Regions from separate parts of the Mesorhizobium sp. G2-6-1 genome, predicted to be linked through region 2. Evidence: predicted binding sites of a transcription regulator. Region 2 holds the regulator's gene; the other holds the start of a gene.

Region 1 (11,735 bases), 1.3 Mb from region 2:
GGACACTGGCCGGCTTGGCGATTGTAGCCCTCGGCATTGGTACATTTGTGCCGCGCCCTTTGTGGCCGCCGATGGCAGATTTAGCGGCAAAGCCCAATCATGTCCTGATTTTTCACAATGCGATTCACACGGACATCGCGATCCCGCTCAATGATGAAACGCGTGCGCGGTTTGGTTTTTTGAAACGCTCCGGCATTGCCATCAACTTGCCGGAAGCACGCTACGGTGTCTTCGGGTGGGGCGGGCGCTCGTTCTATCTCGAGACGCCGACCTGGCAGGATCTGAAGCCATTGCCACTGTTGAAGGCGTTCAGCGTTGATGCTTCGGTCATTCACGTCGCCCTCACCGGGGCGGTGGATGAAACACAGGCCGATATCGTTGATATTGGCCTGAGTGATGCGAAATTTATGGCCTTGATCGAATTTATTGAACGTAGCTTTACGCGAAATGCCTCTGGGGTAATTCGCATCTCCGGCGCTGGATACAATGATTTCGATGGGTTCTTCGTATCGGACGATCTCTTCAACGCTTTCGTTGGATGCAATACATGGACTGCTTCTGCGCTGCGTGCAGCAGGTTTGCGTACCGGTATGTGGAACCCGCTTCCCTTATCGCTCGATTTGTCGATGCGGCTTTATAATTGAGCGGTGGTTCTTGGCTGCCTGGCAGAGCATCGCACCGAAAAGTGGTTGCCGGTTTTCGGAATTCTCCGATGCTCCATTAATGATGTTGAGCGGGTGTTGTGCGTCTAATCGGATGCACGGCGCTCCATGCGCCAGCCATAGAGCCAGTCGAGATCGGATGCGAGGTTTTGCGGAGATCGCATCTTTAAAAACAGATTGCGAGCCGTGGCGACGGGTCCGGCGGCATGCCATGCCAATCGGTTGATTGCACCTCGCTTGACAATTTTTGCGACACGCTTGCGGCGTTCACATTCCCAAATAGCCAGGGCGTTAGGTAGCTTGTCGTTGTTGGATGCAATCATTTCAGCAAGTGTGGCCGCATCCTCGATTGCCATGGCTCCGCCTTGGGCGGCAAACGGCGTCATCGCGTGCGCGGCGTCTCCGATCAGAGCAATAGCGGGGGCGGTCCATACGCGCTTGACGTCAACGGTGTGCAGCGGCCAGATGGTCCAGTCCGCAATTTGCGTGACCAGTTCGATCAAACCTGAGGCTGTTGTGCGCATCGCCTTTGCCAGATGCTCTGGTTGAGCATTGCTCGACCAGGAGTTGCCAACCTTATGGCCTTTGGTGAAAGCGACAAGATTGATTTCTCTGCCGCTGCTTACTGGATAGGTCACCATATGAAAGCCCGGGTGGAGGAACGCGGTGACGCGGTCTGTCACGGCCAATGCGGCATATCTGATGCCCGCGGGGCTCTGCGTACTGATGGTTGCGCGCCAGGCCAAATCGCCGGTGAAAATGTGCTCACTACCGGGGATGTGATGACGTACCGATGAGTGCACACCATCTGCGCCGATCAGCAGCATCCCGGCCGCATCAATGCTTTCACCATTGATATCAACCGACGCCGTTGCGCCTTCGGCATCGACCGACACTTTGCCAATTTGCGCGGATGTCGTGATCTGGACGCTTCTTTCCTTTTTAAGACGTTTCAATAATGCGCTTTGCAAATCAGCGCGATGGGCAACGAGATAGGGGCTTTCCATCTCGCCTCGGCCGCATCGCCAAGTGCTATGCTGGAGAGGGTGCGTAGCGTTGCTGCGTCTTTCAGATCGACCGCGCTTGGGCGCACAGCCATTGGCGTCAGATGCTCCAGTACGCCAAGATTGCCGAGAATATGTGTGGCATTGGGCGAAAGCTGGATGCCCGCTCCAGCCGCTTCGATGCGTGAGGCCTTCTCAAAGACCTGGACGGAAAAACCATGTCTGGCAAACGCAATCGCAGCGGTAAGGCCTGCTATACCGCCGCCGGCGATCACGATTGGTCGAGATCGCGTCATGGTCATGGGAGGTTGCGCGTCGCCGTTCAGGCAGCGCGCTCGACATAAACGCAGTCGGGCGGCAGCGTTTCAGTCGCCGTCAACTTGGGTGAAAAGCGAAAAAGCGTCGAGCAATAGGGGCAGACTTTCTCACCATCGGAACCCATATCGAGAAAGACGTGCGGGTGATCGAAAGGGGCATTCGCACCAACGCACATGAATTCCCTGACACCGATTTCGATTGCCGGATGTCCCCGATCATTCTGAAAATGGGGAATTGAACCACCAGCCATCATCTTCTCCTTTAGCTCGAACCGCTTGCGTTTGAAGCATATCCGGTCTCTTTGCAAGATAGATGAAATGAAACTGTCGTAAAACCCTGTCAGAGATTAAATTGAGCCGGATAACCGGAACGACGACGCTGGAGAATGCAGGGCCATGACTGAGCTGAAACCGGTTCAAAAAGAATTCAAGACGTCGGACGTTGATACGATTGATAGCGGAAACCCGGACCGCTTCGTCAATCGTGAGTTTTCATGGCTTCAGTTCAACAGGCGTGTTCTCGAAGAATCGCAAAACGATCGCCATCCGTTGCTTGAGCGAGATCCGCTTTCTTTCGATTTCGGCGGCAAATCTGGATGAGTTTTTCATGGTTCGGGTTGCCGGTCTTGCAGGGCAGGTGCGCGAAGGCATCATTTTGAAAAGCCCGGATGGCCGTACACCGGAGCAACAGTTGGAACAGTTGTTGCGAGAGGTCGAGCGCCTTCAGGAAGATCAGCAAAACAGCCTCACGGCACTGATGGCGCTGCTCAACAAGGAAGGCATAGAAAGTATTTCCGGCAATGCTTTGAGCAAGGATGAAAGGACCTGGCTGGAGGATCATTTCCAGCAGCAGGTTTTCCCTGTGCTGACGCCATTATCCATTGATCCGGCGCACCCGTTTCCATTCATTCCCAACCTCGGCTTTTCGATTGCCTTGCAGCTTCGCCATCGCAAGAACGGCGAAGAGATGAGTGCGCTACTACGCCTGCCGACGGCGCTGAAACGTTTTGTCAGACTACCGGACCGCAAGGGGCGTGTTCGTTTCATTCCCCTGGAAGAAGTCGTCGGCCTCTATATCGGAAAGCTTTTCCCTGGTTATGAAGTCAAAGGCGTTGGCACTTTTCGGATCATTCGAGACAGCGACATAGAGGTCGAAGAAGAGTCAGAAGATCTTGTTCGGTTGTTTGAAACGGCATTGAAAAGGCGCCGCAGAGGCTCTGTGATCCGCATTGAATTCGATGCTTTGATGCCTGAAGAGTTGCGCGAATTCGTGTCCGGTGAACTGGGCGTATCTGCCAGTCGAATAAGTGTCCTGAATGGGCCGCTGGCACTCAGCCAGATATCCGAATTCGTCTCGGTCGCGCGCGATGACCTGAAATTCGTTCCCTACAATCCGCGTTTTCCCGAACGTATCCGCGAGCATGGTGGTGACTGTTTCGCGGCAATTCGCGAAAAGGATATCGTCGTTCATCACCCGTATGAATCGTTCGATGTCGTGGTGCAATTCTTGCGTCAGGCGACGGCCGATCCCGAAGTGGTTGCCATCAAACAGACGCTCTACAGAACCTCCAATGACAGCCCGATCGTGCGTGCACTTGTCGATGCGGCCGAGGCTGGCAAGTCGGTTACGGCGCTGGTCGAACTCAAGGCGCGCTTCGATGAAGAGGCAAATATCCGCTGGGCCAGAGATCTGGAGCGGGCAGGCGTTCAGGTGGTTTTCGGTTTTCTTGAATTGAAAACCCACGCCAAGATGTCACTGGTTGTGCGCCGCGAAGATAACCGGTTGCGCAATTACGTTCATCTGGGAACGGGAAATTATCATCCGATCACCGCGCGCATCTATACCGACCTGTCATTCTTCACCACCGATGAGAAAATTGCACGCGATGTGGCGCAGATATTCAACTTCATAACCGGCTATGCAGAACCCGCACAGGAAATGTCCATTGCCTTGTCGCCTTATACATTGCGCAGCCGCATCCTCAGTCACATCACGACCGAGATTGGCCACGCCCGTGAAGGGCGACCAGCGCGCATCTGGATGAAGATGAATTCGCTCGTCGATCCCATTATTATCGACGCGCTTTATGAGGCCAGCATAGCTGGCGTGGAAATAGAACTTGTGGTGCGTGGAATTTGCTGTCTCAGGCCGCAGGTGCCGGGATTGTCGGAGAATATCCGCGTCAAATCCATTGTCGGGCGTTTTCTGGAACATAGCCGGATCTATTGCTTTGGGAATGGCCACGGTCTGCCGTCTGACGAAGCGATCGTCTACATCAGTTCGGCAGACCTCATGCCTCGCAATCTCGATCGCCGCGTCGAGTGTATGGTTGCAATCACCAACCCCACAGTGCACGAGCAGATTTTAGGGCAGATTATGCTCGGTAACATTGTGGACAACCAGCAAAGTTTCGAAGTATTGGCAGATGGAACCTCGCGGCGAGTGGTGCTCGACGAGGGGGAGGAGCCGTTCAATGCGCAGGAATATTTCATGACCAATCCGAGTTTGTCCGGACGGGGAGACGCGCTGAAGTCTCATGCACCAAAGCGCATCGCGCAATTCAAGCGCCGCAAGAAAAACGGACAAGCGACGGGTTGATGATTTCAGAGTCCCAAGGCCGGTTGCAAGACCGGCGTCCGGTGTCGATCGTTGATATCGGCTCCAACTCCATTCGTCTTGTCATCTATGAGGGCTTGGCACGCTCGCCAACGGTTCTGTTCAACGAGAAAATGCTTGCTGGTCTTGGGCGCGGCATTGTTTCGACCGGGAAACTCGATCCCGATGCCGTCACGCGTTCAATGGGGGAATTTCAGCGTTTCAAATGTCTGTCTGAACAGGTTGGTGCAGAGCAAATTCATGTTCTGGCGACCGCGGCGGCGCGTGAAGCCGTCAATGGCCCGGATTTCATTCATCGCGCCGAAGAGGTTTTGGGAACTGAAATCCGTGTGCTGAGTGGGCGTCAGGAAGCCTATTATTCGGCAATGGGCGTCATTTCGGGTTTCCACCCTGCCAATGGTATCGCTGGCGATCTGGGCGGCGGCAGTCTGGAACTGGTGGATGTCAGCAGTGAGACGATTGGCGACGGAATAACCTTGCCGCTCGGCGGCTTGCGTCTTCAGGACATGGCAGAAAATTCTCTGGCGCGCGCCGCAAAGATCGTACGCGAAGAAGTGGCTCGGGCGAAGCTTTTGAACAGCGGGCAGGGGCGAAATTTCTACGCTGTTGGCGGCACATGGCGAAATCTAGGCCGCCTGCACATGGAGGCGACAAATTACCCGCTCGGCGTCATGCACCACTATGAAATCGGGACCGAGAGTGCTGCTGCTTTCCTCAAGCAGGTCGCAAAGGGCGGTATCGAGAAGATGAAGGGGATAGACGGGGTTTCCAAGGCGCGGCGTGCTCTGTTGCCCTATGGCGCCATAGTGTTGCAGGAAATTCTGGCCGTGATGGAGCCCGAGAAGATCGTGGTATCAGGCGTTGGCGTGCGCGAGGGGTTTCTTTTTCCCTGTTGAAGGAAACCGAGCAAAAGGCCGACCCGTTGATTTCGGCCTGTGAGGAATTGGCGCGGCTGCGATCACGGTCGATCGCGCATGCACATGAACTTGCCACGTGGACTGGCAAGACCTTTGCCGCATTTGGGCTTGAAGAAACAGTAGATGAGGCGCGCTACCGTCACGCTGCATGTCTATTGGCAGATATTGGATGGCGTGCCCATCCAGAATATCGTGGACGCCAGTCGCTCAACATCATTGCACATGCGTCCTTCATTGGGGTCAATCACCCGGGCCGTGCATTTCTTGCGCTGACGAACCTGTTTCGTCACGAAGGCCTTTTCAACGAATCCGCCGCCGAACTGAAATCGTTGGCGAGTGGCCGTTACCTGGAAAGAGCACGGATATTGGCTGCAGCCATGCGTGTCGTTTACCTGTTGTCCGCAGCCATGCCGGGCGTGATGCCGCGATTGAAATGGGAAACCCGCGACGATGGAGCCCTGGCCTTGGTGATCCCTCGCTCGCTGGCCCATCTTTATGGCGAACGGCCAATTGGGCGCTTGGCGCATCTGGCGAAAATCACGAACCGCCGTTTGTCTCTGGCTGTTGAGGATGGGTCAAGTTCGCCAGTGAAGTAAAAGAAAAGGCGCTGACCGGGGCCGCGCCTTTTCCATGCCTTTATTGGACGACTTTATCCGCGCCGTCCATCGACAGACATAGAACCGGCGCCGAGAACGGCGAGCAGTAGAAAACCGCCGATAAGGCCGAGGTTTTTCTGCAACATCAAGAGTTGCATCTGGTCAGAAAAATCGAGATGCGCAATTGCGGTGGCGCCAAGCGTGAATATGGCGAGGATCACGGCCGCGATGCGGGTTTTGAAGCCGACCAGTATGGCGAGGCCGCCAACCAGTTCAACGATGCCGACCACCACTGCCGTCAGAGTTGGCAATGGCAATCCTATGCTGCCAAACCAGCCCGTCGTGGCGGAAATTGTGGTCAACTTGGCAAAGCCGGACAGAATGAACAGAATGGACAGGAGTACGCGGCCGATCAGAATAACGGCCGGTGCATTTGACGTGATGGACGTGTTGGCTGTGCCAATGGACATGACAATGTCTCCAGATGAACGATAGACGCCCATATAGACTTGAGCGTGCGTTCACTAAAGACGCCAGTTCGACGACACATTGTTCACCGGGGTTACCGCAATAATGAACTATCCGGGGTGTGTCATGTCTTCCGGTTTTACGAGCCTCTCGTAATCTTCTTCACTGACAAGGCCGGTAGCGAGTGCTTCTTCGCGCAAGGTTGTACCGTTCTTGTGCGCGGTTTTGGCAATCTTCGCGGCATTGTCGTAACCAATCGTCGGTGCCAGGGCTGTGACCAGCATCAATGAACGGTCCAGCGCCGCCTTAATATTGTCTTCCCGCGCTTCAATCCCGACAACGCAATTATCTGTAAAGGACAGGACGGCATCCGACAGCAGCCTTACTGATTGAAGGAAATTGTAGGCCATCAGCGGGTTGTAAACATTGAGTTCGAAATGCCCCTGACTACCTGCGAAGGTGAGAGCCGCGTTGTTGCCAAACACCTGAACGCAAACCTGCGTAAGGGCTTCACACTGGGTCGGGTTGACCTTTCCGGGCATAATCGACGATCCCGGTTCGTTTTCAGGCAAGGCAAGTTCACCAAGACCCGAACGCGGGCCGGACCCAAGGAAGCGAATATCATTGGCAATCTTGAACAAAGCTGCCGCCGTGGCATTGATGGCGCCATGCGAAAACACCATGGAATCATGCGCCGCCAGCGCCTCGAATTTGTTTGGTGCAGTCACAAACGAAATACTGGTGATGGCAGCGATACGGGCAGCTACTTTTTCGGCAAACCCCACGGGCGCATTGAGGCCCGTGCCAACTGCCGTGCCACCCTGTGCCAATTCACACAGACCTGGCAACGTCATTTCGATGCGTTTGATCGAGGAAGCGATCTGGGCTGCGTAGCCAGAGAACTCCTGACCCAGGGTGAGGGGCGTTGCATCCTGTGTGTGGGTGCGGCCGATCTTGACGATATGGTCGAAGGCTTTGACCTTGACCTCAAGGGCAGTATGCAGATGCTTCAATGCGGGAAGCAGATCATGGACAATCTGCTCTGCCGCGGCAACGTGCATGGCTGTCGGGTACGTGTCGTTTGAAGACTGACTCATATTGACGTGATCATTAGGATGCACGGGCTTCTTCGAACCCATGACGCCATCCAACAATTCAATGGCGCGGTTGGAAATCACCTCATTGGCGTTCATGTTCGACTGTGTGCCGGAACCGGTTTGCCAGACAACCAACGGGAAATGATCGTCGAGCTTGCCGTCGATAACTTCTTGCGCGGCCTCGATGATTGCAGCGCCAATTTTCGGATTGAGGCGCTTTAACTCCATATTGGCTTCCGCTGCAGAGCGCTTGATGATACCGAGCGCACGCACAATGGAAGTCGGTTGCTTTTCCCAGCCAATTTTGAAATTGCCGAGTGACCGCTGCGCTTGCGCACCCCAGTATCGATCGGCGGCAACTTCGATCGGGCCGAATGTGTCCGTTTCGGTTCTGGTCTTTTCCACGCTCACGATCTCACTCCGACTTACTCAGTTTGGCAACGGCCTATCGCTTTGGACAAATGCCTTCAAGTGAAGAATGAGAATGGGGCGATGCAAATCGTTTCAATTGGTGTGATGAGCATGATCTGATTTGCCATGTCACCTCGAAAGGGAGCATGCGCCGTAATTTCCTTTTCAGGATCAGGAATGAAATGTCTGGAACGCAAAAGGGCGGCAATGCTGCCGCCCTTCCACGTAGAAGATATTGTTGGCTGGATTAGAAATCCATACCGCCCATACCGCCCATGCCGCCGGGCATGCCACCAGGCATGCCGCCGCCGCCAGCGGACTCTTTCTTCGGCGTTTCCGCAATCATGGCTTCCGTCGTAACCAGCAGGCCGGCAACCGAGGCTGCGTCCTGAAGGGCTGTACGAACAACCTTGACCGGATCAACGATGCCGAGGGCGATCAGGTCGCCATACTCGTCTTTTGCAGCGTTGTAACCGAAGTTTGCGCCCTTGTTCTCAAGGATTTTGCCGACAACGATCGAGGCTTCCGCACCCGCATTGGAGGCAATCTGGCGACAAGGAGACTGAAGGGCACGACGCACGATGTTAATGCCGGCAGCCTGATCGGCATTGATGCCAGTTGCCTTGATGGCCTGTGTCGCGCGTAGAAGAGCAACACCACCGCCTGGTACGATACCTTCTTCAACGGCCGCACGGGTCGCATTGAGGGCATCGTCGACGCGGTCCTTCTTTTCCTTGACTTCGACTTCGGTCGAACCGCCGACGCGGATCACGGCAACACCGCCGGCCAACTTGGCCAGACGTTCTTGCAACTTTTCCTTGTCGTAGTCGGAGGTTGTTTCTTCGATCTGCTGCTTGATCTGGGCAACGCGGCCCTGGATCTCGGATTTCTTGCCAGCACCGTCAACGATGGTGGTGTTTTCCTTGGTGATTGACACCTTCTTGGCGCGGCCGAGCATGTTGAGGCCAACATTCTCCAGCTTGATGCCAAGATCTTCGGAAATCACCTGACCGCCGGTCAGGATTGCAATGTCTTCAAGCATGGCTTTACGACGATCGCCGAAGCCCGGTGCCTTGACGGCAGCGATTTTCAGGCCGCCACGCAGCTTGTTGACGACGAGGGTTGCAAGAGCTTCGCCTTCGACATCTTCAGAGATGATGACGAGCGGCTTGGAGGTCTGCACGACAGCTTCAAGAACAGGAAGCATTGCCTGCAGGTTCGACAGCTTTTTCTCATGGAGAAGAATATAAGCGTCTTCCAGTTCGGCAATCATCTTGTCTGGATTGGTTACGAAGTAAGGCGACAAATAACCGCGGTCGAACTGCATGCCTTCGACGACTTCAAGTTCGGTCTCTGCGGTCTTGGCTTCCTCAACGGTGATGACACCCTCGTTGCCAACCTTCTGCATGGCCTTGGCGATCATGTCGCCAACGTCTTCGTCGCCATTTGCTGAAATGGTGCCAACCTGTGCAACTTCTTCAGAAGTCTTGATCTTCTTGGCTTTCTTGACCAGATCGGCAACAACTTCAGCAACTGCGAGGTCGATGCCGCGCTTGAGGTCCATTGGGTTCATGCCAGCGGCAACGGACTTGTGGCCTTCCTGAACGATTGCCTGAGCAAGGACCGTGGCGGTCGTGGTGCCGTCGCCAGCCTTGTCATTGGTCTTGGACGCAACTTCGCGAACAAGCTGTGCGCCCATGTTTTCGAACTTGTCTTCAAGTTCGATTTCCTTGGCAACGGTAACGCCGTCCTTGGTGATGCGTGGTGCGCCAAACGACTTGTCGATGACGACATTGCGGCCCTTGGGGCCAAGTGTCACCTTCACCGCATCGGCGAGGGTGTTGACGCCGCGTAGCAAACGCTCGCGGGCATCACGGGAAAATCTTACTTCTTTAGCAGCCATTTGTTGTGCTCCTGGGCTCTACAGCCCGAAATTCAGATTGATGGTGCGATTGAGGCTGTTGGTCAGCCGACGATGCCCATGATGTCGGATTCCTTCATGATCAGAAGGTCTTCGCCATCGAGCTTGACTTCGGTACCGGACCATTTGCCAAACAGGACGCGGTCACCTGCTTTGACATCGAGCGGAACAAGCTTGCCGCTTTCGTCACGCGCACCGGAACCAATAGCGATGATCTCGCCTTCCTGTGGTTTTTCCTTGGCGGTATCAGGAATGATGATCCCGCCTTTGGTCTTTTCCTCGGATTCGACCCGACGAACGACCACTCGGTCATGAAGCGGGCGGAACTTCGATTTTGCCATTTGATTTCCTCGGTCAGAATGATGAGAAATGATTTCCTCGATCCGGCGGCGCCGGATTTGAAGTTAGCACTCTCCAACGGTGAGTGCCAAACTGCCGGTGAGATAGTCGCGCGCGCATGGCGTGTCAAGAAGCGGACCATCAGAGCTTGTCGAATTTTTAACGCTACGCGAATTTTGCATGGCTGCCATTCGCATTTATTCGATGAATAGGCCCCGCTGTGACTTGAATGATAAGCACGCTTATAATATATGCCGCTCATGGAAACTGATGGCATAGACAGGCTCGGCTTTCTTTTGCACGACGCGGCACGATTGATGCGCAAGCGCTTTGAGGCGCGTGCAAGTGGATTGGGACTTTCGGCGGCACAATGGCGGCTACTTGTGCGCGTCGCAAAGGAAGAAGGCGTGGCGCAGGCTCGCCTTGCCGAATTGCTCGAAATCGAGCCGATCAGCGTTTCGCGGCTTATTGACCGTATGGAAGAGGGCGGTTGGATCGAGCGGCGCTCTGATTCAGGCGATCGTCGTGTGCGTATGATTTTCCCGACAGACAAAGCGCGCGAAGCTTATGCCGGGGTAAAGCGGCTCGCGGGCAGCGTCTATGAAGAGGCGCTCACTGGCATGACGGATCAAGAGCGGCGTGTGCTGGTACGAGGGCTCAATTTAATGATTGCAAATTTGACCGACGGCGATGTGCCGGACTCTCAAGATATCAAGAATGCAGAAGGCTGAGCAGTATGAACGCGGTGGCGAAAGTTGACGAGAACGTAACGAAGCTTGAAATGGAAACACCAGTGATGCCGACCGCACCAGCAACAGCGGCAAGCGACGAGCGGCCAGAAGATATTCGGAAGACGACGGGCAAGCGAAAAGGCGGCCGCTTTGGCTTGATGTTGGCTTTGCCGCTGTTGCTGGTCGCTGGTGGCAGCTATGTCTGGGTTACGGGCGGGCGTTATCAGGAAACGGAAAACGCCAATCTGCGTCAGGCTCGGGTTGCAATTTCTGCCGAGACGGCAGGCCGCGTCGTCGATGTCGCCGTTGCGGACAATCAGTTCGTAAAAAAAGGCGCCGTTCTGTTTACGATCGATCCTGAACCTTATCGGATAGCTTTGGCTCAGGCCGATGCCGCGGTGGCAGGTGCCAGGTTAGGAGTTGCACAACTGCGTGCTGCATACAGTCAGGCGATGGCGGAAGAGCGGGTCGCTTCAAGCGAAGTCGACTATCTCCAGTCGCAGTTCACGCGGGCCACGGATTTGTCGAAGAAAGGCATTTCCGCAAAGTCCTCGCTGGATGAAGCACGCAACGATCTCGACAAGGCACGCCAACAGTTGACGGTGGCCGTTCAGGGCATTGCAAGCGCGAAAGCTGCACTTGGGGGTAATCCCGA
Region 2 (11,735 bases):
TGACGAACTTGACGATGCGCCCAATTGCTATCGTTTCGGGGTCTTTGTGGATGACAATCTGGTTTGTACGGTCCGCATCCATCATCTAAGCCCGGATGAGCCGCATGCTCCAGCAATGAGCACATTCGGTGATCTTCTTCAGCCACGCTTGATGCGTGGAGAAAGTTTCATCAATCCGACACTTCTGGCTGCTGATCCAGATTTTCTGTCTGTGCATCGGGCTTTGCCCTATGTCACCTTGCGTCTCGGATTGCTCGCCAGCATTCATTTCGATGCAACAGCTTGCATTGGCGTGATTCGCGAAGAACATACGGCTTTTTATCGGCGGATTTTCGGTGCAGTCCAGGTAGGATCGCCGCGTGCCTATCCACCCTTTACGGTGCCGGTGATGCTCTATGATGCCAATGTTGCTCTCAATCGTGAATGGATATTGAAACGGTTCCCGTTCTTCCATTCGAATGCGACGGAGCGGCGGATGCTTTTTGCCAAGCCGCCAAGAGGCGAACTTGCACCACTGACAATCCTGCCAACAGCCAAATATCATTCCGCTGCGGCCTGACGGTTTTCTGGCGGCAAGTCAGGCTCAATCACCGCTATAGGTGACGCGCCAGATCGTGCCATTGCCGTCTTCGCTGACAATCAGCGAACCATCATTGGCAACAGTGACGCCCACGGGCCGGCCCCAGACCTCATCTTCCGAGAGGATGAAGCCGGTCATGAAGTCCTCATATTCTCCGGTCGCCACACCATCGTTGAAGACCAGCCGAACGACCTTGTAGCCGGTTCTGACATCCCGGTTCCATGAACCATGCAAGGTAACGAAGGCATCGCCCTTGTAGGCAGCGGGGAATGATGTGCCTTCATAGAATGAAATACCCAGAGGTGCCGAATGGGCCTGCATCAGCACATTGGGTAGTGTGACTTTTGCAGCAAGATCGGCACGCTCTCCAGCATGTCTGGGGTCTTCGTGGGCACCAATATAGTACCAGGGCCAGCCATAAAATGCGCCATTCGCCACCTGCGTTGCATAATCGAACGGTAAATTGTCGCCGAGGCCGTCACGCTCGTTGACGACGCACCACAAAGCACCGGTTGCAGGCTGCATGCTCATGCCTGAGCAGTTGCGCAGGCCAGTCGCAACAATGCGCTCGTTACTGCCGTCGGGATCAAAGGCCAGTACGGCCGCCCGCCCGGTCTCAGCGCCCCAGGCAGCACCCAAGGCAGCCTGCTTCGACCACGCTTCGATGCCATCGGTTGGCTTTGCAGCCATAGCGCCTGCGACGTTGGATGCCGAGCCGACGGACAGATAAAGCGTCTTGCCATCGGCTGAAAATGCAATGTCGCGTGTCCAATGGCCACCGCTCGGTATGTTTTGGACAATGGTTTCCGGTTGCGCGGATGCTTCCATATCCCCGTTCTTGTATGCAAAGCGCACGATACTGTCCCTGTTGGCGACATATACCCATTCGGGATCGTCACCGGGCGGGTGAAACGCAATGCCATATGGCCTGTTGAGCCCCTGCGCGAAGATGGATTGCTTGACCGGTTCCGCCTCATCTTTTGCAAGGCGATAGACCCGCATCTGGTTTGCATGGCTGTCTGCGACGAAAATGTCTCCATTGGGGGCGACGCGAAGCACACGCGGGCTACGAATACCGGAGGCGATCATCTGAGCAGAAAAGCCTTGCGGCAGTGTAGGAACGGCATCGTCAGGCCGTCTCACAAGATTTGCTCCATTGGAGGCAGAACCGGTAGCAAATGGTGCAGGCAAGTCGTCAGGCGAGATGAGGCGGCGGGTGCCCGGTTGATCATTTTGCCAGTCACCGAAGGCAGCAGCGCCGGTCAAAACGGTTTCATCCGGCTCCTGTGCGAAAGCGGATACGGAAAAAACCACGACAGGCAAGATCGAGAGTAGCAACAGCCTCATGTCATCTCCTCTTTCAGCCAGCCGGCAGAGCAATTCCAGGAAAAGTGGATACCGGTTTTCCGCCCGCATCCCGCTCTAACTTATTGGAATCGATCACGTTCATGATTTTGGACCGATTCGATCCTAAATCATCGTGATCTAGGACGAGTACTGGCGTATCAGGCGCTTGCGTCGCTGAAATCGTCGTCGAGACGCTTCTCCAGCGCGACCAGATCGGTCGGCAGTGGAAGACCCATCGCGCGCAATTCGCGTAGTTTTTCGCGCAACTGCTCTTGTATCTCGTATTGATTTTCCGGCTGGTTGACCATTTCTTCCAACAGGAGGCTGATTTGGGCCTTGAACTGTTCCAGCGCCATTGTTGCCTCCTGTTAACGCGGCAGATCGTGCCGCCATTTTGCCGCCTAGCGCAGCATGCGCGAAATAAGCTGTGCCGTATAGTCGACCATCGGTACGATACGGGCATAATTTAGTCTGGTCGGGCCGATGACGCCGAGCGCGCCAACAACACGGGCTTCCTTGTCGCGGTAAGGTGCAACCACGAGTGAGGACCCCGACAGCGAAAACAGCTTGTTTTCAGAGCCGATGAAGATGCGCACTCCAGAGCCTTCTTCTGCCAGATCGAGCAACTGGATCAGTCCGTCCTGCGTTTCCATGTCTTCGAACAGATGCTTCAGCAGTTCGATGTCGGCCTGCGCGGTGACATTTTCGAGAAGATTGGCCCGTCCGCGCACGATAAGACGTGCTGGCAGGCCGCTTTCCGCGCCAGCCCAGATCGCCAATCCCTTTTCAACCAGGTCCTGGGAAAGCGTATCGAGCGCGGCTTTCGTCTCGGCATTGATGCGCGCGATTTCACTTCGCGCTTCAACCAGCGTGCGGCCACGAATATGGGCGTTCAGGAAATTCGACGCCTCATGCAATTGCGAGACGGTTATACCTGCGGGAAGGTCGATAACGCGGTTTTCCACATCGCCATTTTGCGACACCAAAACGGTAAGCGCTTTGCGCGGCTCAAGCTGGATGAACTCAATGTGCTTTAGCGCCGTCTCGTTCTTGGCTGCAAGGACGAGGCCTGCGCCGCGCGATATGCCGGACAGCATTTGGCTGGCTTCGGTCAGCATATGTTCCAGCGATGTGTCCGTGCCGGATGCTTTTACCTGCGCCTCGATGATGCGGCGTTCCTCGTCCGACAGATCGCCGAGTTCCATGAACGCATCGACAAAAAAGCGCAGTCCCGCTTGTGTCGGCAGCCTGCCGGCAGAAATATGGGGAGCATAGATGAGGCCGAGATGTTCCAGATCGCTCATCACATTGCGGATCGTGGCCGGAGACAGCGAAGACGGCAGCAGGCGCGAAAGGCTGCGCGAACCCACCGGTTCGCCGTCTTTCAGGTAAGAATCGACGATACGCCGAAAAATGTCACGCGAGCGCATATCGAGTGATTGGAATGTGGGCGAATGCAGGGCCGGTTCAGTGATCGGCTTGTTCATCAGGCTTAACCTCTGGATCAAGGATATAGACTTCGATAGCCCCAGCGCAAGCTTCCCGTTTTCCTTTGCGCCTCAAGCCTCATGGGGCTACAAGCCGCCCAAGATTCCATAAACACTGAATAATGAGGCTCCAATGCGCCCTTCCAAACGACAGCTAGACGAAATGCGTGCCATATCTTTCGAGCGCGGCGTCTCCAAACATGCGGAAGGCTCGTGCCTGGTCAAGTTCGGGGATACGCATGTGCTTTGCACCGCAAGCCTTGAGGAAAAGGTGCCGGGCTGGATGCGAAATTCCGGCAAGGGCTGGGTGACGGCGGAATATGGCATGCTGCCGCGTTCGACGGGTGATCGTATGCGCCGCGAAGCCTCTTCCGGCAAGCAGGGTGGCCGCACGCTGGAAATCCAGCGTCTTATCGGTCGTTCATTGCGCGCCGTGGTTGATCTCCAGGCACTTGGCGAGCAGCAGATCACCGTCGATTGCGACGTCATTCAGGCGGATGGCGGCACCCGCACTGCGTCGATTACAGGTGGTTGGGTTGCCCTTCACGACTGCCTGCGCTGGATGGAGGCGCGGCAGATGACCAGCGTTCAACGCGTACTGAAAGACCATGTAGCCGCCATTTCCTGTGGCATTTACGATGGGCAGCCGGTGATCGACCTCGATTATTCGGAAGATTCCGCTGCTGGAACGGACGCAAATTTTGTCATGACCGGCAAGGGCGGCATCGTGGAGATTCAGGGCACAGCCGAAGGCGAGCCATTTTCCGAAGATCAGTTTGGGCAATTGATGGCACTTGCCAAGAATGGCATTTCACGTCTGGTCAGCCTGCAACAAATGGCAGTGGCGTAAAACGCCATCAAGGATAAATGGTACAGCCTTCTCCCATACCCTCCGCAATCCTCGAATCCGCGCTCTACGTCACTGATTTGGACGTGGCAGAGGCGTTCTATGGTGGCGTCCTGGGGTTGGAAATGATCGCGAAAGTCGAAGGCAGGCACACATTTTTCAAATGCGGCCAAGGCGTGCTTTTGCTGTTTGACGCGCAAAAGACGAAAGAGCCTCCATCGGCTGACGCCCGATTGCCGGTGCCGCCGCACGGAACGACAGGAAACGGTCATCTTTGCTTCGCTGCGACCTTAGAAGAAATCGAGTGCTGGAAGATCCATCTCGAACAGCGAAAAATCGCCATAGAGGCAGATTTTTTCTGGCCGAACGGCGGGCGTTCCATCTATTTCCGTGATCCATCCGGCAATTCGCTTGAGTTTGCTGAACCGAAAATCTGGGGCCTTTGATGCATTCGCTGGACGGGAAGAAAATAGTTATAGCCAGCCACAATGCCGGCAAATTGCGGGAATTCGCGGACCTGATGATGCCGTTTGGTTTCGAGGCGAAATCGGCAAAGGAATACGGTCTGCCTGAACCTGACGAAACCGGCACCACCTTCGAGGAAAACGCCTGCATAAAGGCGCTCGCCGCAGCTCGGGCGACTGGTTTGCCGGCACTTTCGGATGATTCCGGCCTGTGTGTCGATGCGTTGGACGGCGCGCCGGGGGTCTACACCGCCAATTGGGCGGAAACACCGGATGGAACGCGTGATTTTGCGATGGCTATGCAACGCACCGAAACCGCCTTGCAAGAAGCAGGTGTCGCAGAACAAATACAACGCTCCGGTCGTTTCGTTGCTGTCATCTGCCTTGCATTCCCCGATGGCGAAACGGAATATTTTCGCGGCGAAGTCGAAGGCACGCTGGTCTGGCCTCCGCGTGGCGATCTGGGATTTGGATACGATCCAGTGTTTTTGCCCGACGGCTTTTCCAAAACATTTGGCGAAATGAGCGCGCAGGACAAACATGGCTGGAAGCCCGGCCAGTCGGAGGCACTTTCGCATCGCGCTCGCGCGTTCCAGAAATTCGCCGAGAAGCGGCTGGGGCTGGCTTGACCGTGTTTCCAGATCGAGCGCCCGGCTTCGGAGTTTACATCCATTGGCCATTTTGCGCGGCCAAATGCCCCTACTGCGATTTTAACAGCCATGTTCGCCACCAGCCGGTCGATCAGGAACGCTTTGCCCGCGCCTTTGCTACTGAACTCGCCACGATGCGTGCCCGCACGGGACCGCGCGAAGTCACCAGCATCTTTCTTGGCGGCGGTACGCCATCCTTGATGAAACCGGAAACGGTGAGTGCGGTGCTGGATGCGGTGGCAAAGAACTGGTCGGTTCCCGCCAATATCGAGGTAACACTGGAAGCAAACCCGTCCTCTGTCGAGGCTGAGCGGTTTCGCGGATACCGCGCTGCAGGCGTCAATCGTGTTTCACTCGGCGTTCAGGCAATGAACGATGCCGATCTGCGTTTTCTTGGCCGCTTGCACAATGTGTCGGATGCCTTGCATGCGATAAATCTGGCGCGTGAGATTTTTCCGCGCCTGTCGTTCGACCTGATCTATGCGCGGCCGGGACAGACGCCTCAGGCATGGGCGCAAGAACTTGAACAGGCGATAGGCTATGCCGCTGATCATCTGTCGCTTTATCAACTCACCATCGAGGAAGGTACGCCGTTTTACAATTTGCACGCTGCGCGAAAGTTTGAAATTCCCGACAGCGACCACGCTGCGGACCTCTATGAACTTACGCAGCAGATTACCGATAAGCACGGCCTTCCTGCCTACGAAATTTCAAACCATGCGCGTCCCGGTGCCGAAAGCAGGCACAACCTGACCTATTGGCGCTATGGCGAATATATTGGCGTCGGCCCCGGTGCTCATGGCCGCTTCATCGAAAATGGCACGCGCGTGGTAACGATTGCCGAGAAAATGCCGGAAACGTGGGCGGGTCTGGTCGAAACGAAAGGCCACGGCGTCGTCGATGGAGAAGTGCTGACACGTTCGCAGGAAGCCGATGAATTCCTTTTGATGGGATTGCGGCTGGCCGAAGGTATCGACCTTGCGCGCTATGAACAATTCTCGGGACGTGATCTTTCACCGGCGCGGCTGTCCGTGTTGCAAGGCGAGGGGCTGGTGGCGGCGATGGGAAATTCGCGCCTGCGCGCCACACCAGCCGGTATGATCGTGCTGGATGCTGTGGTGGCCGATCTGGCAAGTTAAACAGGCGGCTTCCGTTGCAACTTTATCTGTTGCATGTTGGCGATGAAGTAGGCGAGGCGGATCATGACCTTTTCTGTATCATCCTGGCAATTCTGGGCATTGTTATCGGCCTGTTTTGCGGCATTGACGGCGATTTTCGCCAAAGTCGGCATTGAAAACATCAATTCGGATTTTGCCACGCTCATCCGCACCGTCGTCATTTTGCTCGTCCTCGGCGCGATTATCACAGTTACCGGCCAGTTCCAGCGGCTCGATTCGATCTCGCCGAAGACCTATATTTTCCTAGTTCTGTCGGGTCTGGCGACCGGCGCGTCATGGCTGTGCTATTTTCGTGCGCTAAAGCTCGGCAATGCAGCGCAAGTCGCGCCGATCGACAAGTTAAGCGTGGTGCTTGTTGCAATTTTCGGGGTGATCTTTCTTGGCGAGCGCCTGAGCGGAGCGAATTGGCTCGGCGTGGCTCTTATCGCTACTGGTGCTGTTCTGGTCGCTTATCGGGTATAACGGCGCTCTCGCGTGGCTGCTTTTTATTTCAAGACGTGAGATGAGGATATCGAAGCGGTTGGGCATGGTTCGTTTGGCCTCCATCGTTCGGTTGGTTTCGCTTCGTACTAATGCATGTCGCCCAAAAGTGTGCAGCGGTTTTGGGACAACGACATGTATGAAAACAATGGCTTAAACACGCTTCATGAATCCCTTTAGACGCGACGTGCTTTATGGCAAAGAAATGACGATTCGCTCGAAGATGCCAACAGTTTTGCAACCAATCGTAAGGCGTGCAAGACAGGAATGGCGAAGGGGCGGAAATGACAAGTGAAACAACCAGGCGAAGTTACATGGTAGGCGGAGGCGAGGTTATCGCCCGCCCGCAGCCTGCCGCGCTTTATCTGGTTGCCACGCCTATCGGCAATCTTGCCGACATCACCTTGCGCGCGTTGGAAACATTGGCGGCAGCCGATATCGTCGCCTGTGAAGATACGCGTGTTTCTCGCGTGCTGCTTGACCGCTACGGCATTCGCCGGCGAACCACCGCCTATCATGAGCACAATGCAGCCCAGGCGGGGCCAAAGCTCATTGCCGCCATTGAAGCCAGCCAAAGTGTGGCTCTGATCTCCGATGCCGGCACGCCGCTGATCTCCGATCCGGGCTATCGACTGGTTGGCGAGGCGCTGGAACGCGGCTTGCGTGTCGTCCCAATTCCCGGACCTTCCGCACCGCTTGCCGCATTGACGGCATCAGGCTTGCCATCCGACGCCTTCTTGTTCGCAGGCTTTTTACCCGTCAAGAAAGGGCAACGCATTGCACGGCTGGAGGTGTTGAAAAGCGTACCCGCGACCTTGGTTTTCTTTGAATCGCCACGCCGTCTGGCCGATACGTTGGCAGCGATGGTCACCACCTTGGGAGGAGCGCGCAAAGCTGCGATCGGGCGCGAACTGACCAAGACGTTCGAGGAAATGCGGCCAGGCACATTAGCGGTTTTGGCTGACCATTATGCTGCTTCTGACACGCCCAAGGGTGAGATCGTGATTTGCGTAGGCCCGCCAGAGGAGACCAGCCAGACGCCAGCCGATATCGATCGGTTGCTGGTGTCGCTTGCCGCCGAGTTGCCGACATCGAAGGCCGCCGCCGAAGCGGCAAGAATGACCGGGGGCTCCAAGCAGGATTTCTACAGGCGTCTGCTGGAATTGAAGGAAAACACCGGTGCCTGACACCACCATCGACAAGCGCCGCAAAGCTCATCGCCGCGGCCATAGGGGTGAATGGCTGGCGGCAGCCTCATTGATGCTCAAAGGCTATCGCATTCTGGCACGGCGCTACCGCACCAAACTTGGCGAGATCGACCTGATTGCGCGGCGTGGCGATCTGGTGTTGATCGTCGAGGTGAAGGCTCGCCGTACGCTGATAGAGGCAATGGATGCGGTCAGTCACCAGTCGCAACGGCGCATTGAAGGAGCTGCCGATTTATGGCTGTCGCGCCAGCCCGACTTTGGCCGGCTATCGGTGCGTTTCGACATCATCGCGGTGCTGCCGGGCCGGTGGCCGATACATGTCAAAAATGCGTTCCAGGGGCAGAATTGAGTAATTTCAATTGGTTATCAGGAATTTGCTGGACGCTTCGTTCGGCTCTGCCAATTCAGCAACGACATCAGATATGACAGCCCCACGCGGCCCGCTGCGGAAGGCTTCCAGCATCGCCGACACGGCCTGATCCGGGCCAACGATCAGCGCCTTGACCGAACCATCGGTTTCATTGCGCACCCAGCCGCACAGCCCAAGTCTTTCAGCTTCGCCTTGTGTCCAGAAACGAAAGCCGACGCCCTGCACGCGCCCCGTTATATGCACCATCATCGCTTTTGTATTCGCAGGCTTGGCTGTCATCGGCGGCTCACCAGCATCGGCAAACCGCCTTGTGGCTGTGTCGTCAATTTCTGTACCGGCCACGGCTTTGTCTGTGCGGTGGTGTCGAAACGAAAGCGCGACATAAGAATGGCGAGTGCAATGATTGCCTCTTGCATGGCAAAGCTGGCACCAATGCAAACGCGTGGGCCCGCTCCGAAAGGCAGGTACTGGAAACGATCAATCTTCTCACGGTTTCCAGGGTGGAAACGCTCGGGCATGAAAGCATCGGGCTTGTCCCACAGCTTTCGGTGCCGATGAACCACCCAGGGCATTACCAGAACCGCTGCGCGTGGCGGAATGTAAAGCTCGCCATAGGTTTCAGGCTCTATTGGTTCTCGGTTGATCGAAGGTGCTGGCGGGTAAAGACGTAGTGCTTCATCGAATGCTGCACGCGTAAACGGCATCGCGTCGAGCCATTTTGTCGGATCAGGTTCATGCGCCAACACATCATCGATTTCCTGTTCGATCCGCTCACGCTCCCAAGGTGATTCAGCAAGGCAGTAAAGCGTCCACCCCAAGGCGCGCGCCGTTGTCTCGTGACCGGCACCGATGAAGGTGATGATGTTGTCCTCGATCTCGGCACGCGTCAGCCCGTCAGGCCCTTCGGCATTCAACAGCAAGGTGAGAAAATCCTGAGGCGCACCGGCGGGGGCCGCTTTCAGTCTTTCTTCGCGCATCGACACGGTATCGGTGACGATCTTGCGGAAATAAGCCATCGTCTTGCGGCCACGGATGCGGGTGATGCGTGGAAGCCATTCTGGTGCACGTAGCAGGTCAAGAGGATCGACCCGTCCCATTGTCTCGAACAGCCTGTCGATTTCCTTGGCGAAACTGCCAGCTTCGCCCGCAATCTCGCCAGAAAACAGCGTCTCGGCGAGTATGTCATAGGTCAGCATCGTCATGTCGTGAGCAATGTCGGATGTCGAACCGTTTTCGTAACGCTCGACGAATTCAAGCGTACGTTTCAGCATGGGCGCAGCGAATCCGAATATATGGCGTGGCGTGAAGACCGGAGCCATCGCCTTACGCGAACGCTTCCAGACTTCGCCTTCCGCGGTCAAAAGTCCATCGCGCAGAATAGGCCGCAAGATCATCTGGCGCACCGTCGCCATTTTGTAGTTTTTCGCATTGTCGACGAGCACATGGCGGATCAGGCCCGGATCATTGGCGATAACCAGCGGCCCACCGATCCCGCCAACCGAAATCCACGGCTCGTTATAGGTGGGCTCCCCACAATTCGAGCGGGTTGCGATAGACGATTCGTATCATTTCCAGGGTCGAAGGCGGCGCGCTACGCGGCTTCGGCGCAGGAGGAACGAAGGGGGCGGGCGTAAAATCCATCAAAAGCTCCGCTGAAACGATCAATCTAAAGCAATTCCAGAAAAAGTGTGCAGCGGTTTTTCGTCAAGAAATGGACCGTTCTTGTAGGCGCGAATTTGGGCGTCCATGCGACAGAGGCATTTCAAGTTGGCGCGCCAACAACTATTGCGGCTGAGCGTCAATCATTATCGCGCCGAGGCGCGCGCTTGCCATCGTAATGGTTACCAGTGTGTTCACCTTGCCCACAGGCTGGCACCGTCTTATGTCGCGTCTATCGATTGATTCCCGCATATCGGAAGGAACTTGCCTTGAAACATCGTCTGAGCATCATCATTGGCAGCACGCGTCCGGGTCGCGCCGGACCGGTATTTGCCGAATGGCTGAAAAAATTCGCAGACGAGCATGGCAAGTTCGATTCCGTTATCACCGATATTGCCACCTTTGCATTGCCGCTGCTCGATGAGCCGAAACATCCGCGCCTTGAGCAATATGAGAACGACCACACGAAGGCATGGGCAAAGGAGATCGATGCCGCCGATGCTTTCGTCTTCGTAACGCCGGAATATAATTACTATGCAGCACCCGCCATTGTGAACGCGGTCGATTATCTCTCAAGAGAATGGAAATATAAGCCCGCCGCCTTTTTGAGCTACGGCGGTGCGTCGGGTGGTTTGCGTTCGGTCCAGTCGCTCAAGCCTTTGCTCACCACCATGAAGATCATGCCGATACCCGAAGCCGTCGCACTACCATTCTATCAAAAATCTCTCGATGAGGACGGTGCGTTTCAGCCTCCCGAACATGTACCATCAGGTGCGACTGTTATGCTGGATGAGCTTGAGCGCTGGTGTGGTGCATTGAAGCCATTGCGGGTCGCGGCAAGTTGACCGTTCGTTTCTTTGGTTCCGGTGCCGGAAAGTCGTCTGGCTGTGATTAAACGCCCGAAAAACTTGGAAAATCGGCTTTGAACGCTTATATCTGGTGAAGTTAATTCGCACGATTCGGGACAATTCAGCGTGCGAGATACACGACATCGAGAAAACAGGTTTCCATGAGCGATCAGACCGATAACGCCTCCGGCGAACAGGCCGCGTACGGCGCCGATTCCATCAAGGTTTTGAAGGGGTTGGACGCTGTGCGAAAGCGGCCGGGCATGTATATCGGCGACACTGACGACGGCTCTGGCCTGCACCACATGGTTTACGAGGTGGTCGACAACGCCATTGATGAAGCCCTTGCAGGCCACGCCGACCTTGTGACGGTGACGCTAAATCCCGATGGTTCGGTGACGGTTACTGATAATGGGCGCGGTATTCCGACCGATATCCACACAGGCGAGGGTATCTCTGCCGCCGAAGTCATCATGACGCAACTCCATGCCGGGGGTAAGTTCGATCAGAATTCCTACAAGGTTTCTGGTGGTCTGCACGGCGTTGGTGTGTCGGTCGTCAATGCGCTTTCGGCGTGGCTACGATTGAAGATCCGTCGCAACGGCCAGATCTTCGAG

Evidence for each region. The regulator HrcA, encoded in region 2, represses chaperone genes, less so after heat shock. The targets are predictions, from matches to a motif close to GTTAGCACTCNCNNNNNGNGAGTGCTAAC.
Region 1: the regulator HrcA is predicted to act here: its motif matches at 10,414-10,442, upstream of groES (co-chaperone GroES).

What each region holds. Positions count from the first base shown of each region.
Region 1 covers NZ_CM147896.1:3,510,319-3,522,053, forward strand. The annotation lists gene AC0L7S_RS16915 (TIGR02117 family protein) at 15-644, shown strand; gene AC0L7S_RS16920 (FAD-dependent monooxygenase) at 749-1,618, opposite strand; gene AC0L7S_RS16925 (NAD(P)-binding protein) at 1,615-1,968, opposite strand; gene AC0L7S_RS16930 (zinc-finger domain-containing protein) at 1,989-2,234, opposite strand; partial or broken gene AC0L7S_RS16935 (RNA degradosome polyphosphate kinase) at 2,380-4,582, shown strand; partial or broken gene ppx (exopolyphosphatase) at 4,582-6,113, shown strand; gene AC0L7S_RS16945 (DoxX family protein) at 6,167-6,583, opposite strand; gene fumC (class II fumarate hydratase) at 6,692-8,089, opposite strand; gene groL (chaperonin GroEL) at 8,337-9,992, opposite strand; gene groES (co-chaperone GroES) at 10,055-10,351, opposite strand; gene AC0L7S_RS16965 (MarR family winged helix-turn-helix transcriptional regulator) at 10,610-11,080, shown strand; gene AC0L7S_RS16970 (HlyD family secretion protein) at 11,086-11,735, shown strand, end outside.
Region 2 covers NZ_CM147896.1:794,755-806,489, reverse strand. The annotation lists gene AC0L7S_RS03885 (N-acyl amino acid synthase FeeM domain-containing protein) at 1-559, shown strand, start outside; gene AC0L7S_RS03880 (PQQ-dependent sugar dehydrogenase) at 584-1,927, opposite strand; gene AC0L7S_RS03875 (hypothetical protein) at 2,086-2,283, opposite strand; gene hrcA (heat-inducible transcriptional repressor HrcA) at 2,329-3,414, opposite strand; gene rph (ribonuclease PH) at 3,548-4,264, shown strand; gene AC0L7S_RS03860 (VOC family protein) at 4,282-4,707, shown strand; gene rdgB (RdgB/HAM1 family non-canonical purine NTP pyrophosphatase) at 4,707-5,354, shown strand; gene hemW (radical SAM family heme chaperone HemW) at 5,351-6,514, shown strand; gene AC0L7S_RS03845 (EamA family transporter) at 6,578-7,015, shown strand; gene rsmI (16S rRNA (cytidine(1402)-2'-O)-methyltransferase) at 7,348-8,220, shown strand; gene AC0L7S_RS03835 (YraN family protein) at 8,213-8,590, shown strand; gene AC0L7S_RS03830 (acylphosphatase) at 8,597-8,890, opposite strand; partial or broken gene AC0L7S_RS03825 (cytochrome P450) at 8,887-10,252, opposite strand; gene AC0L7S_RS03820 (NADPH-dependent FMN reductase) at 10,540-11,115, shown strand; partial or broken gene gyrB (DNA topoisomerase (ATP-hydrolyzing) subunit B) at 11,280-11,735, shown strand, end outside.